4 regions of the Pseudomonas sp. D5(2026) genome follow, and region 2 is predicted to be linked to each of the others. Evidence: predicted binding sites of a transcription regulator. Region 2 holds the regulator's gene; each other region holds the start of a gene.
The links. Region 2 encodes sigma-54, which starts transcription at its own class of promoters, with help from an activator protein. Its sites were predicted from a motif close to ANTGGCATNNANNTTGCTNT; they were not measured.
Positions count from the first base shown of each region.

Region 1: a site for sigma-54 is predicted at 1,660-1,679, ahead of flhA (flagellar biosynthesis protein FlhA). Genes of this name have one in related genera too.
Region 3: a site for sigma-54 is predicted at 1,458-1,477, ahead of flgB (flagellar basal body rod protein FlgB). Genes of this name have one in related genera too.
Region 4: a site for sigma-54 is predicted at 1,674-1,693, ahead of nirB (nitrite reductase large subunit NirB). Genes of this name have one in related genera too.

Region 1 covers NZ_CM173421.1:1,617,602-1,621,336, reverse strand. Annotated here, with positions in the region: gene flhA (flagellar biosynthesis protein FlhA) at 1-1,606, opposite strand, end outside; gene AC3B5Q_RS07580 (GntR family transcriptional regulator) at 2,020-2,715, shown strand; gene AC3B5Q_RS07575 (D-alanine--D-alanine ligase family protein) at 2,710-3,735, opposite strand, start outside.
Region 2 covers NZ_CM173421.1:983,658-987,392, forward strand. Annotated here, with positions in the region: gene ptsN (PTS IIA-like nitrogen regulatory protein PtsN) at 1-331, opposite strand, end outside; gene hpf (ribosome hibernation-promoting factor, HPF/YfiA family) at 344-652, opposite strand; gene AC3B5Q_RS04585 (RNA polymerase factor sigma-54) at 732-2,225, opposite strand; gene lptB (LPS export ABC transporter ATP-binding protein) at 2,401-3,126, opposite strand; gene lptA (lipopolysaccharide transport periplasmic protein LptA) at 3,127-3,651, opposite strand; gene lptC (LPS export ABC transporter periplasmic protein LptC) at 3,638-3,735, opposite strand, start outside.
Region 3 covers NZ_CM173421.1:1,552,141-1,555,875, forward strand. Annotated here, with positions in the region: gene AC3B5Q_RS07280 (chemotaxis protein CheV) at 1-153, shown strand, start outside; gene cheR (protein-glutamate O-methyltransferase CheR) at 205-1,032, shown strand; gene AC3B5Q_RS07290 (hypothetical protein) at 1,107-1,376, opposite strand; gene flgB (flagellar basal body rod protein FlgB) at 1,524-1,934, shown strand; gene flgC (flagellar basal body rod protein FlgC) at 1,937-2,380, shown strand; gene flgD (flagellar hook assembly protein FlgD) at 2,396-3,100, shown strand; gene flgE (flagellar hook protein FlgE) at 3,132-3,735, shown strand, end outside.
Region 4 covers NZ_CM173421.1:4,250,914-4,254,648, reverse strand. Annotated here, with positions in the region: gene AC3B5Q_RS19680 (bifunctional nitrate reductase/sulfite reductase flavoprotein subunit alpha) at 1-1,547, shown strand, start outside; gene nirB (nitrite reductase large subunit NirB) at 1,819-3,735, shown strand, end outside.

The DNA of each region.
Region 1 (3,735 bases), 630 kb from region 2:
GCTCTTCTGCAAGTTTAGGCGATGCCTTGGCAAGTACTTGCAGCAGTTGCTGAACCTCTTCGTGACCGATCAGCTCGTGGCAATGTTTCTGCAGGATCTGGTTGAGGTGGGTGGCCACCACGGTGCTGGCATCGACCACGGTGTAGCCCAGCGACTGCGCCTGGGAACGCTGGCCAACATCGATCCACACCGCCTCCAGGCCAAACGCCGGATCGCGCGCGGCAATACCGTTCAGGGTGCCGAACACCTGCCCCGGGTTGATTGCCAGTTCGCGGTCCGGATAGATCTCCGCCTCGGCCAGAATCACCCCCATCAGGGTCAGGCGATAGGCGCTGGGTTGCAGGTCGAGGTTGTCACGAATGTGCACGGTGGGCATCAGGAAGCCCAGGTCCTGCGACAGCTTCTTGCGCACGCCCTTGATCCGCGCCAGCAGCTGGCCGCCTTGGTTGCGATCGACCAGCGGGATCAGCCGATAGCCAACCTCCAGGCCGATCATGTCGATGGGGGTGACGTCATCCCAACCCAGTTCCTTGGTTTCCAGCGCGCGTTGTGGCGAGGGCAGCAGGTCCTGCTGGCGCTGCGCCTCTTCCAGGGCTTTGACCTTGGCCTGCTGCTGTTTCTTCCACACCAGGTAGGCGCCCCCACCGGCCAGCAGGCCGAGGCTGAGGAACGCCACGTGCGGCATGCCCGGCACCAGCCCCATGACAATCATCAACCCGCCAGACACTGCCAGGGCCTTGGGCGAATCGAACATCTGCCGATTGATCAGCTTGCCCATGTCCTCGGAGCCCGACGCGCGGGTGACCATGATCGCGGCGGCGGTGGACAGCAGCAGTGATGGCAATTGCGCCACCAAACCGTCACCGATGGTCAGCAAGGCGTACACCTTGCCGGCCTCCGTGAAACTCATGCCGTGCTGCATCATGCCGATCAATATGCCGCCGATCAGGTTGATGAACAGGATCAGCAAGCCGGCGATGGCATCACCGCGCACGAACTTGCTGGCACCGTCCATCGAACCGTAGAACTCGGCCTCCTGCGCCACCTCGGCACGGCGGTGCTTGGCCTGGGCCTGATCGATCAGGCCGGCATTGAGGTCGGCGTCGATGGCCATCTGCTTGCCGGGCATGGCGTCAAGGGTGAAACGCGCACTCACTTCCGAGATACGCCCGGCCCCCTTGGTCACCACCACGAAGTTGATGATCATGAGGATGGCGAACACGACGGCACCGACCACGTAGTTGCCGCCGATCACCACCTCACCGAAGGCCTGGATCACTTTACCGGCAGCGCCGTGGCCCTCCTGGCCATGCAGCATGACCACACGGGTGGACGCCACGTTCAGGGCCAGGCGCAACAAAGTGGCCACCAGCAGGATGGTGGGGAACGCGGCAAAGTCGAGCGGGCGCAGGGCGTATACACACACCAGCAGCACCACGATCGACAGGGCGATGTTGAAGGTGAAGAACACGTCGAGCAGGAACGGCGGTATCGGCAACATCATCATTGCCAACATCACCAGCAGCAACAGCGGCACACCCAGGTTGCCCCGGCCGAGCCCGGCCAGGTTGTTACGGGCGTTGCTGATTAACTGAGTGCGATCCACCGCGAGTCCTCTTGATGCAAAACTTTGACGCCCAGGGGGCGCCTGCGGCTGGCATTGCAAGAAGCTTTCCAACTTTGGCAGACACCCACACGAAAAGATGAACCGGGCGAGCACCACCGCGTTGACGGGTGGCTCATGAGCAGGCAATCACCAAGAAAAACGAGACCTCCCGCCCAATCGCCTCTACGGCAATGGCCCAAGGCTTAAGCTCTTGGAAAGCCACGGAGAGGGTGGCGCCACGACAAAAAAAACTGAGCGACTTGATCATGCAAAAACTCACGGTTTCTATGCGGATGTAGAGAGCCAATGACTACTCAAAGGCATGAACATCATGCCAACTGCTCGATGGTAGCTCTAGTGAGTCTGTGATACCTTCGCCAGCGCTTTTGACTACATCGCTAGACCCGGAGAACATGGTGGCGAACTCTCTCGATAGCTTTATCGTTCCTGACAAACATCGCCATAAAACCGCGATGGATTATGTGGTCGAGTCGCTACGCGAAGGCATACTTTCTGGCGCAATAGCCGAAGGTACGGCTTTGCGCCAAGAAGAGCTAGCCTCGAAATTCGGTTTGAGTCGTATGCCGGTAAGGGACGCCATAAGGCAGTTGGAGGCCGAAGGGCTTGTTACCTACGAAGTCCATAAAGGGGCCTCTGTAGCGATCATGACGATTGAAGACATTGTCGAGATCTATGATATGCGGATCATGGCAGAATGCACCGCCTTGGACTTTGGTTTTGACAACATCGTAGAAAATGATCTGGCGCAGATGTACGAACTTGTATCTACCATGGAGCATGCCACCGACCCGCACCACCTTAGCGAACTCAATGAAAAATTCCATTATTTTCTTTATGCAAAAGCAAAGCGCCCTAGGTTACTTGCATTGATTAAGTCCCTTCATGACTCGGTGGATCGCCATCTTCGTTTTTTGTTAACAAATCTCGACTATCACAAGAAATCGCAACAGGATCATAAAAGCATTTTGAGCGCTTGCGCTGAGGGGGATCGCGAAGCCGCCAAGCACTTTTTAGCCGAGCACCTTGCCGAGGGGCGAGATGCAATCGTTACGTTTCTTGAGAAGCGGCGTCGGCAGGACGTGTCATAAACGTTCTTTAGATGCTGATGAGAGCCCATATTCGACTAGCGCTCCTACCAACTTCAGCGGAGGGTAACCGGAGCACTCAAACATCTTCGGGTACATACTGGCACTCGTAAATCCGGGTAAGGCATTGATCTCATTGAGAATAATTTCACCCACTTCTGTCAAGAAAAAATCCACCCTGGCGTACCCCTTCAGTTCAAGGCATCTAAACGCCTGGACTGATAGAGCCTGGATGCGCGCGACAATGTCAGGTGGCAACAAGCTTGGCACACGAAGACCTGTCACACTGCTGGAATCGTATTTCGCCTGATAATCGTAATAGGCGTGCCCTTCCTTTTTGATTATTTCACCCACCACCGAGGCCATCAAACCCTCCTCAAGTTCGAGCACACCACACTCTATCTCTCTTCCATAGACAGCAGCCTCCACAAGCACCTTTGTGTCCTCTCGTGCTGCAATAGCAAATGCCGCAGCATATTCCAAGGCGTTGGAGACCCTAGATACACCAATCGAGGAGCCCGAAGTGGCGGGCTTTACGAAGAGCGTGCTGCTACCCAGGCACTCAACCAGTTCCTCCCAAGGACGCATGGAGTTCATGGCCAGCCAAGGCCCCACAACAAGTCCGGCAGACTGGACCATTCTCTTTGTGACATCCTTATCCATGGCCATTGCCGAACCTAGCACCCCGGAGCCCACACACGGCAAACCGCACATCGCTGCCAATCCTTGAATTGTTCCATCCTCCCCCCACCGGCCATGCAGTGCCGGGAAAAGCAAATCGATCCCAATCTCCACCGTGCCGCTCTCTTGAGTTGTGTATGAGAGCGAGCGATGGCCAGGACGAATTGAAATCAACGGAGCCGACCGATCAACCGCACCTGGGAACTGGCGCGGCTCTCCTTGATACCTCCAGTTGCCCTCACGATCTATCCCCACACAGTGCACCCTGTGACCGAGAGCCATCAGCGCCGCGTGGATTGTAGCGGCGGAGCGGAGCGCCACTGAGTGCTCTGAGCTCCGCCC
Region 2 (3,735 bases):
TGGCCGCTTCGGGCACCAGCAGCACAAACAGCAGGTCCACTGGCGCGCCATCGATGGCGTCGTAATCAATAGGGGCTTCCAGGTGCAGCAGAGCGCTGACTGGAGCTGAGCATCCTTCAAGGCGGCAGTGCGGGATGGCGATGCCATTGCCGAATCCGGTAGAGCCGAGCTTTTCCCGGGCTACCAGTTTTTCGAAGACGTCCTGCATCTCCAGTTCTGGCACTTGGTCGGCGATGACAGTGGCGACCTTTTCCAGGGCGCGCTTCTTGCTGCCGCCCGGCACGTTCACGAGGGAACGGCCGGGGGTCAGGATGGTTTCAAGTCGGATCATGGATGAGGGGGATCAGCGGGCAGCTGCACCTTGCAGCAGGCTTTGCTGTTTTTCCTTGTGTTTTTTCAGTTGGCGGTCGAGCTTGTCGGCCAAGGCATCGATCGCTGCATACATGTCTTCGTGTTCGGCGTTGGCTACCACTTCGCCGCCGGGAATCTGCAGGGTCGCCTCGACCTTCTGCTGAAGCTTCTCGACTTTCATGATTACCTGCACGTTGGTGATCTTGTCGAAGTGACTCTCCACGCGGGCGAGCTTTTCAAGCACGTAATCGCGCAGTGGCTGGGTGACTTCTACATGCTGTCCACTGATATTGACTTGCATACAGCTTCTCCTTTGTTGCCCGTGCATAAAGAGGCAGGTCTTGCACCTGCCACGAAAACGCTGTGGCTCATCTCAGGGGCTACATCAGTCGCTTGCGTTCGCTCGACGGTGCGATGCCGAGGGACTCGCGGTACTTGGCGACGGTGCGACGGGCTACCTGGATGCCTTGTGCCTCCAGTAAACCAGCGATCTTGCTGTCACTCAATGGCTTTTTCTGATTTTCCGCCGCAACCAGTTTCTTGATGATCGCGCGGATCGCCGTGGACGAGCATTCTCCGCCTTCGGAGGTGCTGACATGGCTGGAGAAAAAGTATTTCAGTTCGTAGATACCGCGCGGGGTGTGCATGTATTTCTGCGTGGTAACCCGCGAGATGGTCGATTCGTGCATGCCTACTGCTTCGGCAATGTCATGCAGTACCAACGGCTTCATCGCTTCGTCGCCGTGGTCGAGGAAGCCGCGCTGGTGCTCGACGATCTGCGTGGCCACCTTCATCAGGGTTTCGTTACGGCTTTGCAGGCTCTTGATGAACCAGCGCGCTTCCTGTAGCTGGTTGCGCATGAAGGTGTTGTCGGCGCTGGTGTCGGCACGTCGCACGAAGCCGGCGTACTGCGGGTTGACGCGCAGGCGTGGGATGGCTTCCTGGTTCAGCTCTACCAGCCAACGGTCGCTGTCCTTGCGCACGATGACGTCGGGCACCACGTACTCGGGCTCGCTGGACTCGATCTGCGAACCAGGGCGCGGGTTAAGGCTTTGCACCAGTTCGATGACCTGGCGCAGCTCGTCTTCCTTGATTTTCATCCGCCGCATCAGCTGGCTGTAGTCACGGCTGCCGAGCAGGTCGATGAAATCGGTGACCAGACGCTTGGCTTCGGTCATCCACGGGGTTGTAGCGGGCAGTTGGCGCAGTTGCAGCAACAGGCATTCGCCGAGGTTGCGAGCACCGACGCCAGCCGGCTCGAACTGCTGGATGCGGTGCAGTACTGCTTCGACCTCGTCCAGCTCGATATCCAGCTCCGGGTCGAAACCGGCGCAGATTTCTTCGAGGGTGTCTTCCAGGTAGCCCTGCCCGTTGATGCTGTCGATCAGGGTGACGGCAATCAAGCGGTCGGTGTCGGACATCGGCGCCAGGTTCAACTGCCACAGCAGGTGGCTTTGCAGGCTCTCGCCGGCCGATGTGCGTGTGGTGAAGTCCCACTCGTCGTCATCGTTGCTCGGCAGGCTGCTGGCGCTGGTCTGGTAGATGTCTTCCCAGGCGGTATCGACCGGGAGCTCGTTGGGGATGCGCTCGCTCCACTCACCGTCTTCCAGGTTGTCGGCGCTGACGGCGCTTTCCTGGAAGCTGTTGTCCTGAACTTCGGCGGCCGGCTTGTTCTCGGCGTTGTCGGCCATCGGGTCGCTGTTGTCGAAGTCTTCGCCGTCTTCCTGACGTTCGAGCATCGGGTTCGACTCCAGCGCTTCCTGGATTTCCTGTTGGAGGTCCAGGGTTGAGAGCTGGAGCAGGCGGATGGCCTGTTGCAACTGAGGAGTCATCGTCAGTTGCTGGCCCATTTTTAGGACGAGCGATGGTTTCATGGCAGGGGCTTAATACCTTGTTCGCCGGCGCGCATGCGCCATCCACTACACGAGGGCGCCGGAGCGCCAGATCAAGCAAGTTTTATGCCTTAAATTGTAGCGTTTGCCTAGAGTACCGTAACAACTTTACCCGCAGTCTCACGGCTGTTAGCCAGTACTTCAGGCGCTTGCCGGGTCAGAGGCGGAACTCATGGCCCAGGTAAACTTCTTTGACCAGATCGTTTGCCAGGATGGTTTCTGCGTCGCCTTCAGCGATCAGTCGGCCATCGTTGACGATGTAAGCGGTTTCGCAGATATCCAGCGTTTCACGCACGTTGTGGTCGGTAATCAGTACACCGATACCCTTGGCCTTGAGGTGGTGGATGATCTGCTTGATGTCGCCAACCGAAATCGGGTCGACACCGGCGAACGGTTCGTCCAGCAGGATGAACTTGGGCGCTGTCGCCAGGGCGCGGGCAATCTCGACGCGGCGGCGTTCGCCACCGGACAGGCTCATGCCGAGGTTGTCGCGGATGTGGCTGATGTGGAACTCCTGCAGCAGGCTTTCCAGCTCTTTGCGGCGGCCGTCCCGGTCGAGATCCTTGCGGGTCTCGAGGATGGCCATGATGTTGTCGGCTACCGACAGCTTGCGGAAGATCGAGGCCTCCTGCGGCAGGTAGCCGATGCCGGCGCGGGCGCGGCCGTGCATGGGCTGGTGGCTCACATCGAGGTTGTCGATCAGTACTCGGCCCTGTTCGGCCTGGACCAGCCCGACAATCATGTAGAAGCAAGTGGTCTTGCCGGCGCCGTTGGGGCCGAGCAGGCCGACGATCTGGCCGCTGTCGATCGACAGGCTGACATCACGTACTACCTGCCGCCCCTTGTAGCTCTTTGCCAGGTGCTGGGCTTTGAGGGTTGCCATTTACTCGGCCTTCTTCTTGGGCTGGATCACCATGTCGATACGCTGACGTGGTGTTGTCACGTTGCTACCGCGACCGGCGGTCGCCACCTGGGTCTGGGTGTTGTAGACGATCTTTTCGCCTTCGGTGGTGTTGCCTTCGTTCTCGACCTTGGCGCGGTCGGTGAGAATTACCAGGTCCTTCTGCGCCTGGTACTGGATGGTCACGCCCCAGCCTTTCATCTTGTCCGGCTTGGCTGCGCTCTGCTGCTGCTCGAAGTAGGCCAGGTTGCCCACCGAGGTCACCACATCGATGTCGCCGGAGGCGGAGCGGGTGATGGTCACGGTGTTGCCTTTGATCATCATCGAACCTTGGGTGATGATCACGTCACCGGTATAGGTGGCCACGCCTTGCTTGTCATCCAGGTGAGCCTGGTCGGCCTGGATGCGGATCGGCTGATCACGGTCATTCGGCAGTGCGAAGGCGCTCGCGCTTCCCAGTGCTGCGCTCAGGCTGAGCAAAAGGGGGAGAGTTTTAACGAGCCTCATACTGTCCTCTTACGTTAGAGAGCAGGTCCATCCTGCTTTCTTTCAAATACGCTTTCATTCCTTTGCCCGTAGTTGTGCCACCGG
Region 3 (3,735 bases), 570 kb from region 2:
ATGCAAAAGTTGCACATCTGCCTGCATACTTCGCTTTCCGGGGTGTTCAACCAGGCAATGGTCAAGAAGGTCGGTGCCGATGACTTCCTGGCCAAGTTCAAGCCGGACGACCTGGCCCAACGGGTGGTCGACCGGATCAAGGCAGCGCATTGAAGCAGCCGGGGGCATGCCCCCGGCACCAGTGATTGAAAAGAGGCGGCAGTAGTGTCTACGGGTAATTTGGATTTCGAACAGTTCCGGGTCTTCCTGGAGAAAGCCTGTGGCATCCTGCTGGGCGAGAATAAGCAGTATCTGGTTTCCAGCCGTCTCAACAAGCTGATGGAACAACAGGGCATCAAGAGTCTGGGTGAGCTGGTGCAGCGCATTCAGGCCCAGCCGCGCGGCGGCTTGCGCGAGCAGGTGGTCGATGCCATGACCACCAACGAGACCCTTTGGTTTCGCGACACCTATCCGTTCGAAGTGCTGAAGAACAAGGTGATCCCCGAATTCATCCGCAACAACCCCGGCCAGCGCCTGCGCATGTGGTCGGCGGCCTGTTCGTCGGGGCAGGAGCCGTATTCCATCTCGATGGCAATCGACGAGTTCGAGCGCAGCAACCTTGGCCAGTTGAAGATGGGGGCGCAGATCGTCGCCACCGATCTCTCCGGCACCATGCTGACCAACTGCAAGACCGGCGAATACGACAGCCTGGCGATTGCCCGCGGCTTGTCCCAGGAGCGCCTGCAGCGCTACTTCGACCCCAAGGGGCCGGGGCGCTGGGCGGTCAAGCCAGCGATTCGCAGCCGTGTCGAATTCCGCTCGTTCAACCTGCTCGACAGTTATGCCAGTCTGGGCAAGTTCGACATCGTGTTCTGCCGCAATGTGCTGATCTATTTCTCGGCGCAGGTGAAGAAGGACATTCTCTTGCGTATTCACAGTACCTTGAAGCCGGGTGGGTATCTGTTCCTCGGGGCTTCCGAAGCCCTGAACGGGCTGCCTGACCATTACCAGATGGTGCAGTGCAGTCCGGGGATCATCTACCAGGCCAAGTAAGGTATGCCTTGAAGGGGGTGGCGTTTGTGAGATCGAGCGCCGCCCGCGCGGCGCATCGCGAGCTGCGCTCGCTCCTACGTTTGTTTCGGGCCGGTATCCCTGTTGCAGACGCGCGCGACCGCCTTGTTTGTACTGCGCGATATCGAGCCATGCACCCAGGCGTTCGCGCGCAAATCCCACAGGAATAATTGGCCCGAAACAAACGTAGGAGCGAGCGCAGCTCGCGATGCGCCGCGCGGGCGGCGCTCGATCTCCCAGGCGAAACCCTTCTGTCGCCGAACAATGACGTCAATTTTTTGTTTTGCCGCTTTTGCCGCCCGGCAATTGCCGCTTTCGCGGCCCAAGGCGGAAGTCCTTTGCCGCTTTTCTGGCATCACTCTGACACCACCTCGCCCTGCAGGCCCGTATTTCCGGGCTTTTCGTTGGTTGGCACAGCCCTTGCTATACCTTGCTCAACGAAATTCCGGTCAACCTCTGAAGGTTTCCCTGACATGAGCATCAGCTTCGACAAGGCGCTTGGTATTCACGAAAAGGCTCTGGGCTTCCGCGCCCAGCGCGCTGAAGTGCTGGCCAACAACATCGCCAACGCCGACACGCCCAACTACAAGGCGCGTGATATGGACTTCGCCTCGGTGCTCGCAGCCGAAAGCGACAAGCAGCAGAGCGGCGGCCGCTTCAGTCTTGACCGTACCAACAGCCGGCACATCGAGGCTGAGGGCCTGGCCATGGCTGATGAAACCCTCAAATACCGCACGCCGCTGCAGCCGTCGATCGACCAGAACACCGTGGATGCGCAGATCGAGCAATCGAACTACACGGAAAACGCGATTGGCTTCCAGGCCAGCTTCACCTTGCTCAACAGTAAATTCAAAGGGCTGGTTTCCGCCCTGCGGGGAGAATGACCATGTCCCTTTCCAGTGTCTTCAACATTGCCGGTAGCGGCATGAGTGCACAGAACACGCGCCTGAACACCGTGGCGTCCAACATCGCCAACGCCGAGACCGTGTCTTCGAGCATCGACCAGACGTATCGCGCCCGTCACCCAGTGTTCGCCACCACCTTCCAGAATGCGCAGGCCGGCAGCAGCCAGTCGCTGTTCGAAGACCAGGGCGAGGCAGGGCAGGGTGTGCAGGTAAAAGGCATCGTCGAAGACCAGAGCACTCTGGAAGCACGCTACGAGCCGAATCACCCGGCGGCGAACAAGGACGGCTACGTCTACTACCCGAACGTCAACGTGGTCGAGGAGATGGCTGACATGATCTCCGCCAGCCGCGCGTTTCAGACCAATGCCGAGCTGATGAACACGGCCAAGAGCATGATGCAGAAAGTGCTGACCCTGGGGCAGTGATAAGGAATTCAGAGCATGGCAATCGATACTAACGGTGTGAACCTCAATGACGTGCTGTCGGCGTCGGGTGTGGGCACCAGCACCAAGAAGACCACGGACACCGCATCCAAGACCGGCAACGATTCGCTCGGCAAAGATGCCTTTCTGCAGCTGCTGGTCACCCAGATGCAGCACCAGAACCCGCTGGACCCGCAGGACAACGGTGAGTTCGTTGCCCAGTTGGCACAGTTCAGCAGCCTCGAAGGTATTACCTCGCTGAACGAGTCGGTCAGTGCCATTACCGGCTCCATGGCCTCGTCCCAGGCCTTGCAGGCGTCGTCGCTGGTTGGGCGTTCGGTGGTGGTGCAGAACGACAAGGCCGTGGTCGACACCGCCGAAAGCTTCAATGCGCAGTTCGTTGTGCCGCAAGCCATCGGCGAAGCGAAGATCACCATCAAGGACAAGGACGGCAATACCGTCAAGACCATCGAGTTGGGCGAGCAGAAAGCCGGTTACGCCGATTTTATCTGGGACGGTACCAACAACAGTGGCGAGAAAGTCGACCCTGGCACCTACACCTTCACCGCCAGCACCACGGTGGACGGCAAGTCGGTGCAGATGAGCACGCTGCTGCCGGCCAAGGTGACAAGCGTCAGCTTCAGCGCCGCCGGCGAAATGGTGCTCAACCTTGCCGGTGTTGGCAAAGTGTCCCTCTCCGACGTGCAAACCATCGGTATCTAAGGCCCGCTAGTGCGGCAAAAGGAGCGAATTCATGTCTTTCAATATCGGCCTTAGCGGTCTGTACGCAGCAAACAAGCAGCTGGATGTCACCGGCAACAACATCGCCAACGTCAACACCACTGGCTTCAAGTCGTCGCGTGCCGAGTTCGCCGATGTCTACGCAGGCTCCAACCGCCTGGGTGTTGGCAAGAACCAGGTGGGTAACGGGGTGCGCCTGGCAGCCGTTTCCCAGCAGTTCACCCAGGGTGACGTCAACACCACCGGCAACGTGCTGGATATGGGGATTCAGGGGCAGGGCTTCTTCGTGCTGTCCGATAACGGCTCGCGTGTTTACACCCGTGCGGGTGCTTTCCAGGCCAGCAAGGACAACTTCGTGATTACCTCGGACGGCCTGCGCCTGCAGGGCTATGCCGCCGACTCGACTGGCAAGATCCAGAAGGGCGTGCTGACCGATCTGCAGATCGATACGTCTGCGCTGCAGCCAAAGGCAACATCGCTGATCGATCAGGGCATCAACCTGAATTCTTCGGCCGCCGACATCCCGCTGGAAGTCGACGATGGTAGTGGTGCGATGGTGCCGAACCTGCCGTTCGATCCTTCCGATCAGACGACGTACACCAAGTCGTTCCCGACCA
Region 4 (3,735 bases), 2.4 Mb from region 2:
CCGGCACTGGTGAGCAACTGGCCGAACGCTGTGCCGCGCGCCTGCGCGATGCTGGTCTGAACGTGCAACTCAGTTGCCTGGAGGTGGTCAGTCCAAGCCAGCTGCAGGGCGCTGCCAGTGTGGTGTTGATCGCCAGCACCTTTGGCGATGGCGACGCGCCCGACAGCGGCGCGGCATTCTGGCAGGCCTTGCAGGGTGAGGAGGGCGCTCACTGCGCCGGGCTGTCCTATGCCGTACTGGCCCTGGGCGACTCCAGTTACGACCAGTTCTGCGGTTTTGGCCGCAAGCTCGACCAGCGCCTGGCCGAGCTGGGAGCGCGGCGCCTACTGCAACGGGTGGACTGCGAGCCAGACTTCGACGAAGCCTTTGCCGGCTGGCTCGAAGCGCTATTGCCTGCACTGGGCAGTGCTGCGGCACCACCACCGGCGAGTGAACCTGCACCCTTGGCGGTCTATAGCAAGCAGCAACCCTGGATGGCCACTGTGCTGGAAAACCGCCTGCTCAATGGCCCCGGCGCCAGCAAGGAAACCCGTCAGTTGGTCTTCGACTTGGGCGGAAGCGGCTTCAGTTACGCTGCCGGCGATGCCCTGGGCGTATGGCCGCGCAACTGCCCGGCCCTGGTAGAGGAACTGCTGACGCTGATGCAGCTCGATGGCCAGGCGATGGTCGAGCTTAAAGGTCATTGCGCCATGCCATTGGGCGAAGCCCTGCAAGCACATCTGGAAATTGCCAAGGTCACTGCGCAGCAACTGCAGGCATTTGCCAGCAATGCGCCTGACCTGCAGCGTTTGCTGCAGCCCGAATGCAAGGCCGAGCTGCAAGATTGGCTGTGGGGCCGGCAGCTGGTCGATGTGCTGCGCGCCTTCCCCCAGCAGTTGCCGCTGGCTAGCTGGCTGGAACTGCTCAAACCATTGCAGCCGCGGCTCTATTCGATCAGCTCCAGCCCACTGGCGCACCCAGGCCAGGTGCATCTGACGGTGTCGACGGTGCGTTATGGCGAACGTAAAGGCGTGTGCTCAAGCTACCTTGCCGACCGTGCGCAGGTGCAGAAAGTGGCGATCTTCCCGCAGGTGTCGAAGCACTTCCGCTTGCCCGAGGACGACAGCGTGCCGGTGATCATGGTGGGCCCTGGTACTGGCATTGCACCGTTTCGTGCGTTCCTCGAGGAGCGAGAGGCACGGGGGGCAAAAGGTGACAACTGGCTGTTCTTCGGTGAGCAGTACGCAGCGACCGACTTCTATTACCAGGAGCAGTTGCAGGCCTGGCAGGCGGCGGGGCACCTGCGGCTGGACACGGCGTTCTCGCGGGACCAGGCCGAGAAGATCTATGTGCAGCAGCGCATGCTTGAGCAGGGTGCGCTGTTGTGGCAGTGGCTGGAGGCGGGGGCGTATTTCTATGTGTGTGGCGATGCGCAGCGTATGGCCAGGGATGTGGATGCGGCGTTGCGGGTAATCGTCGCCGAGCATGGCCGGATGGATGCGGCGGCGGCTGCGGCTTATGTCGAAGGCTTGAGCAAGGCCAGGCGTTATCGGCGCGATGTGTACTGAAGTGCTCCAAGATGGGGTGCTGTGCACTTTGAATGTGCATTGGCTGGGCGGGCCCAGCGCAAGTGTAGGAGCGGGTTTACCCGCGAAGAGGCCGGCACAGGCAACCCAGGCATCCCACGCAGCCCAATTGGCACACTCCCTGCTTAACCTCGGATACAACAAAGCCCACTGATCAACGGCGATCAACCCGGGCCCCCTACCGTGATGAATACAGGCAAAGGCGCCTGGAGCTTCGGCTCCAGGCGCTTTTTTTTTGATCGAGGATCGGCTTATGAAGGCAACAGCGAGCAGCGGGCAACGAGAGCGACTGGTCATCGTCGGCAACGGCATGGTCGGCCACCATTGCGTCGAACAACTGGTCAGTCGCGGCGCCCTGCAGCGCTTCGAGGTGCGGGTATTTGGCGAAGAGCGCCAACGCGCGTATGACCGCGTGCACCTGTCCGAATACTTCGGCGGCAGCTGTGCCGAAACCCTGGCCCTGTGTGAGCACGATTTCTACGACGCCAATGGCGTGCACCTGCACCTGGGTGAGGCCGTTCTGGAGATCGACCGCGAGCGCCGCGAAGTCGTCACTGCCGAAGGTCGTTACGGCTACGACCAACTGGTGCTGGCTACCGGCTCCTATCCCTTTGTGCCGCCAATCGAAGGCTCCAGCGGCAATGCCCGCCTGGTCTACCGCACCCTGGACGACCTCGATGGCATTCGTGCTGCCGCAGCCGGTGCCCGCCGAGGGGTGGTGGTCGGCGGTGGCCTGCTTGGCCTGGAAGCGGCCAACGCCCTCAAGTCGCTGGGGCTGGAAGCCCACGTGGTGGAATTCGCCCCACGGCTGATGCCGGTACAGCTGGACGGCGAGGGCGGTGCCGCGTTGAAGGCGCAGATCGAAGCGCTGGGTGTGGGGGTGCACCTGGCGCGCGCCACCCAGTCGGTCAGTGCCGGTGAAACCTACCGCTACCGCATGAACTTCGACGGCGGTGAGCACCTGGAAACCGACCTGATCGTGTTCTCCGCCGGTATCCGCCCACAGGATGCACTGGGCCGGGGTTGCGGCCTGGACATCGCCGCGCGCGGTGGCGTGGTTATCGATAACCACTGCCGCAGCAGCGACCCACGCATCTTCGCCATCGGCGAGTGCGCCTCGTGGAACGGCAGTGTGTTCGGCCTGGTCGCCCCAGGCTACAGCATGGCGCGCAACCTGGCTGGGCTGCTGATGGGCGAGGCGGCGGTGGCGTTCACCGGCGCCGACATGTCGACCAAGCTCAAGCTGCTGGGGGTGGATGTCGGTTCGATCGGCGACGCCCACGGTGCCACGCCGGGCGCGCGCAGCTATCGCTTCATCGATGAAGCCAACAGCGCTTACCGCCGTTTGGTGGTGGATGCCAGCGGCAAGCACGTGCTCGGCGCGGTGCTGGTCGGTGACAACAGCTATTACGACACCCTGTTGCAGTACGCCCAGAACGGCATCGCCCTGCCGGCCGACCCGGCAGCGCTGATCCTGCCGCAAGGCGGTGGTGCGCCGGCCCTGGGCGCCGATGCGCTGCCCGACAGCGCGACCATCTGCTCCTGCCACAACGTCAGCAAGGGGGCGGTGTGCGCCGCGATCGACAGTGGCTGTAGCGACTTGGCTGCGGTCAAGGGCTGCACCAAGGCCGCGACCGGCTGCGGCGGTTGCGCGGCCCTGCTCAAGCAAGTCTTCGAGCACGAACTGACGGCCCGCGGCGTGGCGGTGGACAAGAGCCTGTGCGAGCACTTTGCCTACACCCGGCAGGAGCTGTACGGGTTGGTGCGGGTGGAGGGTATCCGCACCTTCAGCGAACTGCTCGAGCGCCATGGCAAGGGCTATCTGGGGTGTGACATCTGCAAGCCGGCGGTGGGCAACATCCTTGCCTCGTGCTGGAACCAGCCGATCATGGACCCGGCGCTGGTACCGCTGCAGGACACCAACGACACCTTCATGGCCAACATGCAGAAAAACGGCACCTATTCGGTGGTGCCGCGCATTCCCGGTGGTGAAATAACCCCCGACAAGCTCATCGTCATCGGCCAGGTGGCCAAGAAATACGACCTGTACACCAAGATCACCGGTGGCCAGCGCATCGACCTGTTCGGCGCCCAGTTGCACGAGCTGCCGCTGATCTGGGGCGAACTGATCGAGGCCGGTTTCGAAACCGGCCACGCCTACGGCAAGTCG